DNA from 3 places in the Kitasatospora sp. NBC_01300 genome. Region 3 is predicted to be linked to each of the others. Evidence: riboswitches for the same ligand, from Rfam matches in the RefSeq annotation. Region 3 holds a riboswitch; each other region holds the start of a gene.
What was found. A riboswitch is a leader RNA that binds a small molecule or an ion and turns the genes downstream of it on or off. The one in region 3 is predicted to bind cyclic di-AMP.
Positions count from the first base shown of each region.

Region 1 (2,236 bases), 360 kb from region 3:
AGGTTGAGGATCAGGTACGCCGACCAGTTGGCGCCGACGCCCTTGCCGTCCGAGAACACCTTGGCGCCGTTGACATACCAGTCGACCGAGGTGGCGCCGTAGTAGGTGCCGATGGTCACCCACTGGTCCTTCGCGACGGCGCCGGCGTCGGTGTAGTACTTGGGGTTGCCGGGGTTGACGTGGTTGGTCAGCTCCAGCAGGTTCGGGTTGTCGGGGTGGTACTCGAAGGAGTCGACCTCCCCGTTGCCGTTCTTCCAGGTCCAGAAGGCCGGCCAGGCGCCGGAGCCGGACGGCAGCTTGACCCGGGTCTCGGCGTAGTCGCCGGTCCTGACCTGGAAGCCCTCGCTGGAGCCCTCGGTGGTCAGGAAGCCGGTGTTCCAGGCCTGCTTGCCGTTCTCCAGCGTGGTGGTGCCGGGCGCGGCGGTGAAGGTGGCGACCCCGTTCGCGACGCTGACGTTGTTCTTGTTCAGCAGGTCGAGCTTGTTGTCGTCCGGGTTGTGGTTGCCGTACTTGTAGGCGGTGCTCTTGTCGCCGACCCAGCGCGAGCCCCAGCTGATCGAGCTGTTGAACTCGTCGGACCAGGTCAGCGACTTGCCGGCGACCGGGGAGGCGGGGGTGCCGGCCGACGGGCCGGCGGTGGCGCTCGGGCTGCTCGGGCTGCTCGGGCTCGGGCTGCTCGTCGGGGTCGGCTTCGCGGTGGGGGTCGCCGTCGCGGTGGGGGTCGCCGTCGGGGTGGGGGTCGCCGTCGGGGTCGGGGTCGCCGTCGGGGTCGGGGTCGGGGCGGGAGTCGGCTTCGTGGTGGGCGTCGGGGTCGGGGTCGGCGCCGGGGCGCTGGAGACCACCAGCTGCTGCGAGGCCAGGTTGTGCCAGGCCCCGCCGAGGTCCTGCCAGAAGCCGAACTGGGTGTACGTCCCGGCCGGCAGGGCGCGTGCGCCGCTGGTGAAGGACAGGCCGCTCGGGCAGATCTGCACGTTGGAGGCGTTGCCCGGGAAGTCGAGGTTCGCACCGGCCGCGTTCCGGACGCCCACGCCGACGGTCTTCGCGGTGAAGCAGGCCGAGGAGTGGAGGGTCAGCGAGGCGGTGGCGGCCTGGTTGGCGACCATGGTCGCCGGGGCGAGCCGGTCCTGGGTGACGGTCGGGGTGGTGGCGGCCTGGGCGCCGGAGACGGCCGGCAGGCCGAGCAGTCCGGCGCCGGTGACGGCGAGCGCTCCGGTGACGGCGAGGGCGGCGTTGCGGCCCCGGTGGGAGGGGCGGGCGTGGCGCGGCGCGCGGCGCCGGGCAGGCTGGTGCATGGCGGTGTCCTCTGCGACGCCTGCGAGGTGAGCTGTCGGATTCGGGCTGAGGCAGCCCGGCCGCCGGTGGGAGCGGCTTCACCCCTAGCCACGGCCCGCACGCGGGAGCGTACGGGCCGGGCGCTGACCTTGGTTCCCCCGCTCCCGTCCGCTGTGGTGCTCGGTTGCCGACCGACGGGTGGACAGGACTCGGCGTCCCGACGGCGGGGGTCCGCGAGGGCGGACGACGGTTGCAGGCTAGGCAGGCCGTGCGTGAACGGACAACCTGCCAGGGCCGGTTGTCGCACAGGTCACAGTGGTGTCGATCAACGACGCTGCGTGGTGGATCAGTTGGGACGGATCAGCGGAGCCGTTGAGCTGCCGAACGACGAATCGACGGGCCGCGGGTCCACGGGTCCACGGGTCCACGGGTCAAGCGAGCCAGTTGTCGACCTGGCTCTCGGCCTCCGGCGCCCAGGCGAGTTCCAGGTGGTTGAGGCCGGTGAGCAGCCGGGTGCCGCCGATCGTCGCGATGCCGGTGGTGTCCAGGGCGCTCGCGGTGAACACGATGCCGTCACTGGGCCCCCGGTTCTCGTTGAGCACGCCCGGGATGTCGGCGGACCCGCCCGCGAGCAGGTAGGTGCGCACCGACGCGGGGACGCCCGCCTGTTGCAGCGGCGCGATCAGCGAACCGGCGTCGATCGCCGCCTGGATGCCCTGGCCCGAGGTGTAGAAGCCCTGGCCGCCGTAGTAGGTGGTCCACCAGTCCTGGGCGCTGCCGTCCACCCCGTACCGGCCGTCCCAGCGGGCGAGCAGCTGGCGCTGGCCCGGGTAGCAGTCGTAGCCGCCGGTGGGCAGCACGCCGAGGCAGGGCTGCGCCGTGTACGTGCCGTAGCAGGTCATGTAGAGGTGCGGGGACGGCGCGTTGGCGGTGCCGCCGCAGGCCGGCCAGCTCGCGAGGTCGA
Region 1 is NZ_CP108408.1:6,314,595-6,316,830, reverse strand. Features, by position in the region: gene OG556_RS27670 (hypothetical protein) at 1-1,292, opposite strand, end outside; cyclic di-AMP (ydaO/yuaA leader) riboswitch at 1,295-1,461, opposite strand; gene OG556_RS27665 (esterase/lipase family protein) at 1,704-2,236, opposite strand, start outside.
Region 1: another riboswitch for cyclic di-AMP. It lies ahead of OG556_RS27670 (hypothetical protein); the one in region 3 lies ahead of OG556_RS29155 (peptidoglycan DD-metalloendopeptidase family protein).

Region 2 (2,236 bases), 4.6 Mb from region 3:
ACCTGGAGAAGGCGTCCAGCGCCCAGCAGGCCAGCGCCAGCGAGTCCGAGGCGCTCAAGGGCCTGCTGGACCAGCAGCGCCGGCTGGACCAGGAGAAGTCCGAGGCCGCCGCCGTCCTGGCCTCGCTCGACTCCACCACCAAGGACCTGAACCAGGCCAAGACGGACGTCAACCAGAAGCTGAAGGCCGCGCAGGACCTGCTGAACTCGCTCAGCGCCTCCGACCGCGCCGCGCTGCGGGCTCAGCAGCAGCAGGACGACCGCGCCTCGCGCGGCAGCGACCGTGCCGACCTCGGCAGCCTCCCGCAGGCCGGCGGCTACGCGGGCGTGGCCGTCGCCAAGGCGATGAGCAAGCAGGGCTCGCCGTACGTGTGGGGCGCCACCGGCTCGACCACCTTCGACTGCTCGGGCCTGATGGTCTGGGCGTACGGCCAGGCCGGCGTCTCGCTGCCGCGCACCTCGCAGGAGCAGGGCAACGTCGGCACCAGGGTCTCGCTGGACCAGGCCCAGCCGGGCGACCTGGTCATCTACGGCCCCGACCGGCACCACGTCGGGATGTACATCGGCAACGGCATGGTGGTCCACGCGCCGCACACCGGTGACGTGGTGAAGGTGATGAAGGCCGACGCGATGCCGATCAACACGATCCGCCGGGTCTGACGTCCCGACACGCCCGAAGGGCCCGTCCGGGCCTGTGATCCACGCCACCCTCGGACCGGGGGTGGCGTTCGGGTTTTGTCCGCAGCATGACGCCCCGATGAAGAGTGATCAGCTTTACGTACGGCGGTGATCACTATGTGTCATATTCACAAAAGAACTTTGGTCTTCTTCCGTCTTTTTTCTGACAAGGATTTGAACGGATCACGGTTCAGTTACTAGGGTCGTGCCCCGAACCACCGCACTCCCGATCGCCCAGCCAGGGTGGCGGCGGTGGTTTCCGTCGAGTTCGTGACGCAGCGGGGCGGGCCCAGTGCCTGCCCGACGGGGAGCCCAGCAGTCGGGGGTGCTGTCGAACGGAGCCGGGGAACCACGTTCCTCCGGGGTGAATCGGCGCCAGGTCGGCCGGTGGAACGGCCGTGAGGCGTCGTAGGGCACGCTTCCGGCCCGAACCCGTCAGCTCACCCGGTAGACGGCGTAGGAAGAAGGAGTCCGCCTTCGTGGCGTCCCATCGTCGTCCCAAGCCCGCCAGTCGCACCCGAGTCTCGATCATGACCGGCTTCGCCGCGGCGGCCGTCGCGCTGTCCGCGCAGTCCGGCGCCCACGCCGACCCGCAGCCGACCAAGGACCAGGTCAAGGAGCAGGTCGACCAGCTCAACGACCAGGCCGAGGTCGCGACCGAGAAGCTCAACGCCGCCCAGGAGAAGCAGCAGCAGCTGCAGAAGCAGGTCACCGACCTGCAGGACCAGGTGGCGCGGCAGCAGGGGCAGGTGACCGACCTGCAGGGCGGCCTGGCCGAGATCGCCGGCGAGCAGTACCGCAACGGCGGCATATCCCAGACCGTCCAGCTGATGTTCTCCGCCAGCCCGGACACCTTCCTGAGCCAGGCCGACACGCTGAACCAGGCCGGCGGCACCCAGAAGGGCCAGCTCAAGCAGCTCCAGGACGAGCAGCGCAAGCTCGACCAGGTGCGCTCCGAGGCCCAGGGCAAGCTCGCCGAGATGGAGACCACCACCCAGCAGCTGAAGAGCGCCAAGGACGAGGTCCAGGGCAAGCTCAAGGCCGCGCAGGACCTCTTCAACACCCTGTCCGAGCAGGAGCGCCAGGCGATTCGCGCGGCCGAGGAGAAGGCCGCCGCCGACGCCAAGGCGAAGGCCGACGCCGCCGCCAAGGCCGCCCAGCAGCAGCAGGCGGCCCAGCAGGCCGCCGACCGCTCCTCCCGCGACAACAACCGCAACGACCTGAGCGCGTCGCAGGCCCCCGCCGCGCCGGTCAGCAAGCCGAGCGCCGGCAGCTCGCGCGGTGCCGCGGCGCTGTCCATCGCCGCCTCCAAGATCGGCAGCCCGTACGTCTACGGCGCCTCCGGCCCCGGCTCCTTCGACTGCTCGGGCCTGATGGTCTGGGCGTTCAACCAGGTCGACGTCTCGCTGCCGCGCACCTCGCAGGAGCAGGCCCACGCCGGTACCCGGATCGGGAGCGACCTCTCCCAGGCCCAGCCCGGCGACCTCCTGATCTTCTACGGGGACGCCCACCACGTCGGCATCTACGCGGGCAACGGCCAGGTGCTGCACGCGCCGAAG
Region 2 is NZ_CP108408.1:2,058,080-2,060,315, reverse strand. Features, by position in the region: gene OG556_RS09195 (NlpC/P60 family protein) at 1-659, shown strand, start outside; cyclic di-AMP (ydaO/yuaA leader) riboswitch at 997-1,146, shown strand; gene OG556_RS09190 (NlpC/P60 family protein) at 1,157-2,236, shown strand, end outside.
Region 2: another riboswitch for cyclic di-AMP. It lies ahead of OG556_RS09190 (NlpC/P60 family protein); the one in region 3 lies ahead of OG556_RS29155 (peptidoglycan DD-metalloendopeptidase family protein).

Region 3 (2,236 bases):
AGAGAAGTCTCGCGAGCCGGGCCGGCCTGGGCGTGTCCCGCGCCCATGTCCACTGCTGCGGCGATCACCCGGTCGAGCGGTCACCCGACATGACCATCCCGGGCGGTCGATTCGCCCCGTAGCAGCGGTGGTTCCTCATCCGACACATCCGGCACATCCGGCAGATCTGTCAGATCCGGTGCATCCGGTACGGGTCAGAGCGCGACGCCGTGGGCCCGCAGGTAGGCGACCGGGTTGATGTCCGAGCCGTACTCCGAGCCGTTGCGGATCTCGAAGTGCAGGTGCGGGCCGGTCACGTTGCCGGTCGCGCCGGAGAGGCCGATCTGCTGTCCGGCCTTGACGGTCTGACCGATCTTCACACCGATCGAGGACAGGTGCGCGTACTCGGCGTAGTGGCCGTCGGCGAGCTTGATCTCGACCTCGTTGCCGTAGGCGCCGCCGTTGCCGGCCTTCACCACGACGCCGTTGCCGACGGCGCGCAGCGGGGTGCCGGTGGAGGCGACGAAGTCCTGGCCGGTGTGGTGGCCGGAGGCCCACATCGAGCCGGCCACGCCGTAGGCGGTGCCCAGCTTCGGGTTGGCCAGCGGGGCGACGAAGGTCGAGGCGGCGGCGACCGGCACGGCGGCGACCGCGGTGGTCGGAGCGGCGGTCTGCAACTGGGTCTGGAGCTGCGCGGACGGCTTGGCCGCCTCGGTCTGGACCTCCAGCTGGGCCTGCGGCTTGGCGGCGGTGGTGGCCGGCGCGGCGTCCTGGGCGGACGGCTGGGCGGGCTTCGCCGGGGCGGCGGGCTTGGCCGGGGCGGCCTGGCCGGCGACCACGAGCTTCTGGCCGGGGAAGATCAGGTCCGGGTTGCCGCCGACGACCTCACGGTTGTGGTCGTACAGCGCCTGCCAGCCGCCGTCGACGTGCTGGGCGTCGGCGATCTTGGACAGGGTGTCGCCGCTGACGACGCGGTAGCTCTCCTGCGAGGAGGCCTGGGCCCGGTCGGCGGGAGCGGCGGCCGGGGCGGCGGTGACCGCGGCGGCCGGCGCGGGGTGCGCCTGGGCGCTCATCGCAGTGACGAGCGGCAGGGCGAAGGAGACACCGGTGACGGCGGTGGCGATCCCGATGCGGGCGGCGCGGGGCAGGGCGATACGACGAGCCTGTGCAGGCATGGAATTTTCCTCTCCGACGCCTGCGAGGTGAGCTGTCGGGTTCGGGCTGGAGTTGCCCGGCCGCACATGCGGCTTCACCCCTAGCCGGCCCTGGATCCGGGTACGCGAAAGCGTGCCGTTTCCGGTCCGGCGACTTACCTGTGGGTCCCCCGCTCCTGCCGTACAGAGTTCGGTGCGAGCCACCGGGCAGCGGCAGGATTCGGCGTTCCACCCGGTGGATCCGTCCGGACTGGCCGGGCGGTCGCTGAACTAAAACCCATCCGTTCGGGTGAAGCAATGTCGATCACTTGAACCGGAAACAACCCCCCGAGCTGCGGTGACCCTCCGAATGATCGGCTGCACCGTACGTGCACAATCCATTCACCGGGCGCCACTGATCCACGACACAGCGCCGATTCCGACGCCGCTGCGCACCCGCCCGCTCACACACCGCGCACCCACCGACACACCCCCCGGTGACCCTTGTCACGTACGCCCCACGGGCGCAGGATCGGCCCGTGGCCACCTCCGAAGCAGGAACACTGCGCCTGGGCACCTCGCGGGGACGCTGGGTCCTCCTCGCGACGGTGCTCGGCTCCAGCATGGCGATGCTCGACGGCACCGTGGTGAACGTCGCGCTGCCCCGCATCGGCACCGATCTCGGCGCCTCCCTCGCGTCCCTGCAGTGGACGCTCAACGCCTACCTGCTCACCCTGGCCGGGCTGATCCTGCTGGGCGGCGCGCTCGGCGACCGGTACGGCCGGCGCCGGGTCTTCCTGATCGGCGTGCTCTGGTTCGCCGCCGCCTCCGCGGCCTGCGCGGCCGCCCCCACCATCCACGTGCTGATCGCCGCCCGCGCCGTCCAGGGCATCGGCGGGGCGCTGCTCACCCCCGGTTCGCTCGCCATGCTGCACGCCGTCTTCCACCCGGACGACCGCTCGGCTGCGGTCGGCCTGTGGTCGGGCCTCGGCGGGGTGTCGGCCGCGGTCGGCCCCTTCCTCGGCGGCTGGCTGGTGGACGGCCCCGGCTGGCGGTGGATCTTCCTGCTGAACCTGCCGCTCGCGGCGGCCGTGGTCGCGGTCACCTCCCGGTTCGTCCCCGAG
Region 3 is NZ_CP108408.1:6,671,303-6,673,538, reverse strand. Features, by position in the region: gene OG556_RS29155 (peptidoglycan DD-metalloendopeptidase family protein) at 195-1,154, opposite strand; cyclic di-AMP (ydaO/yuaA leader) riboswitch at 1,157-1,339, opposite strand; gene OG556_RS29150 (MFS transporter) at 1,652-2,236, shown strand, end outside.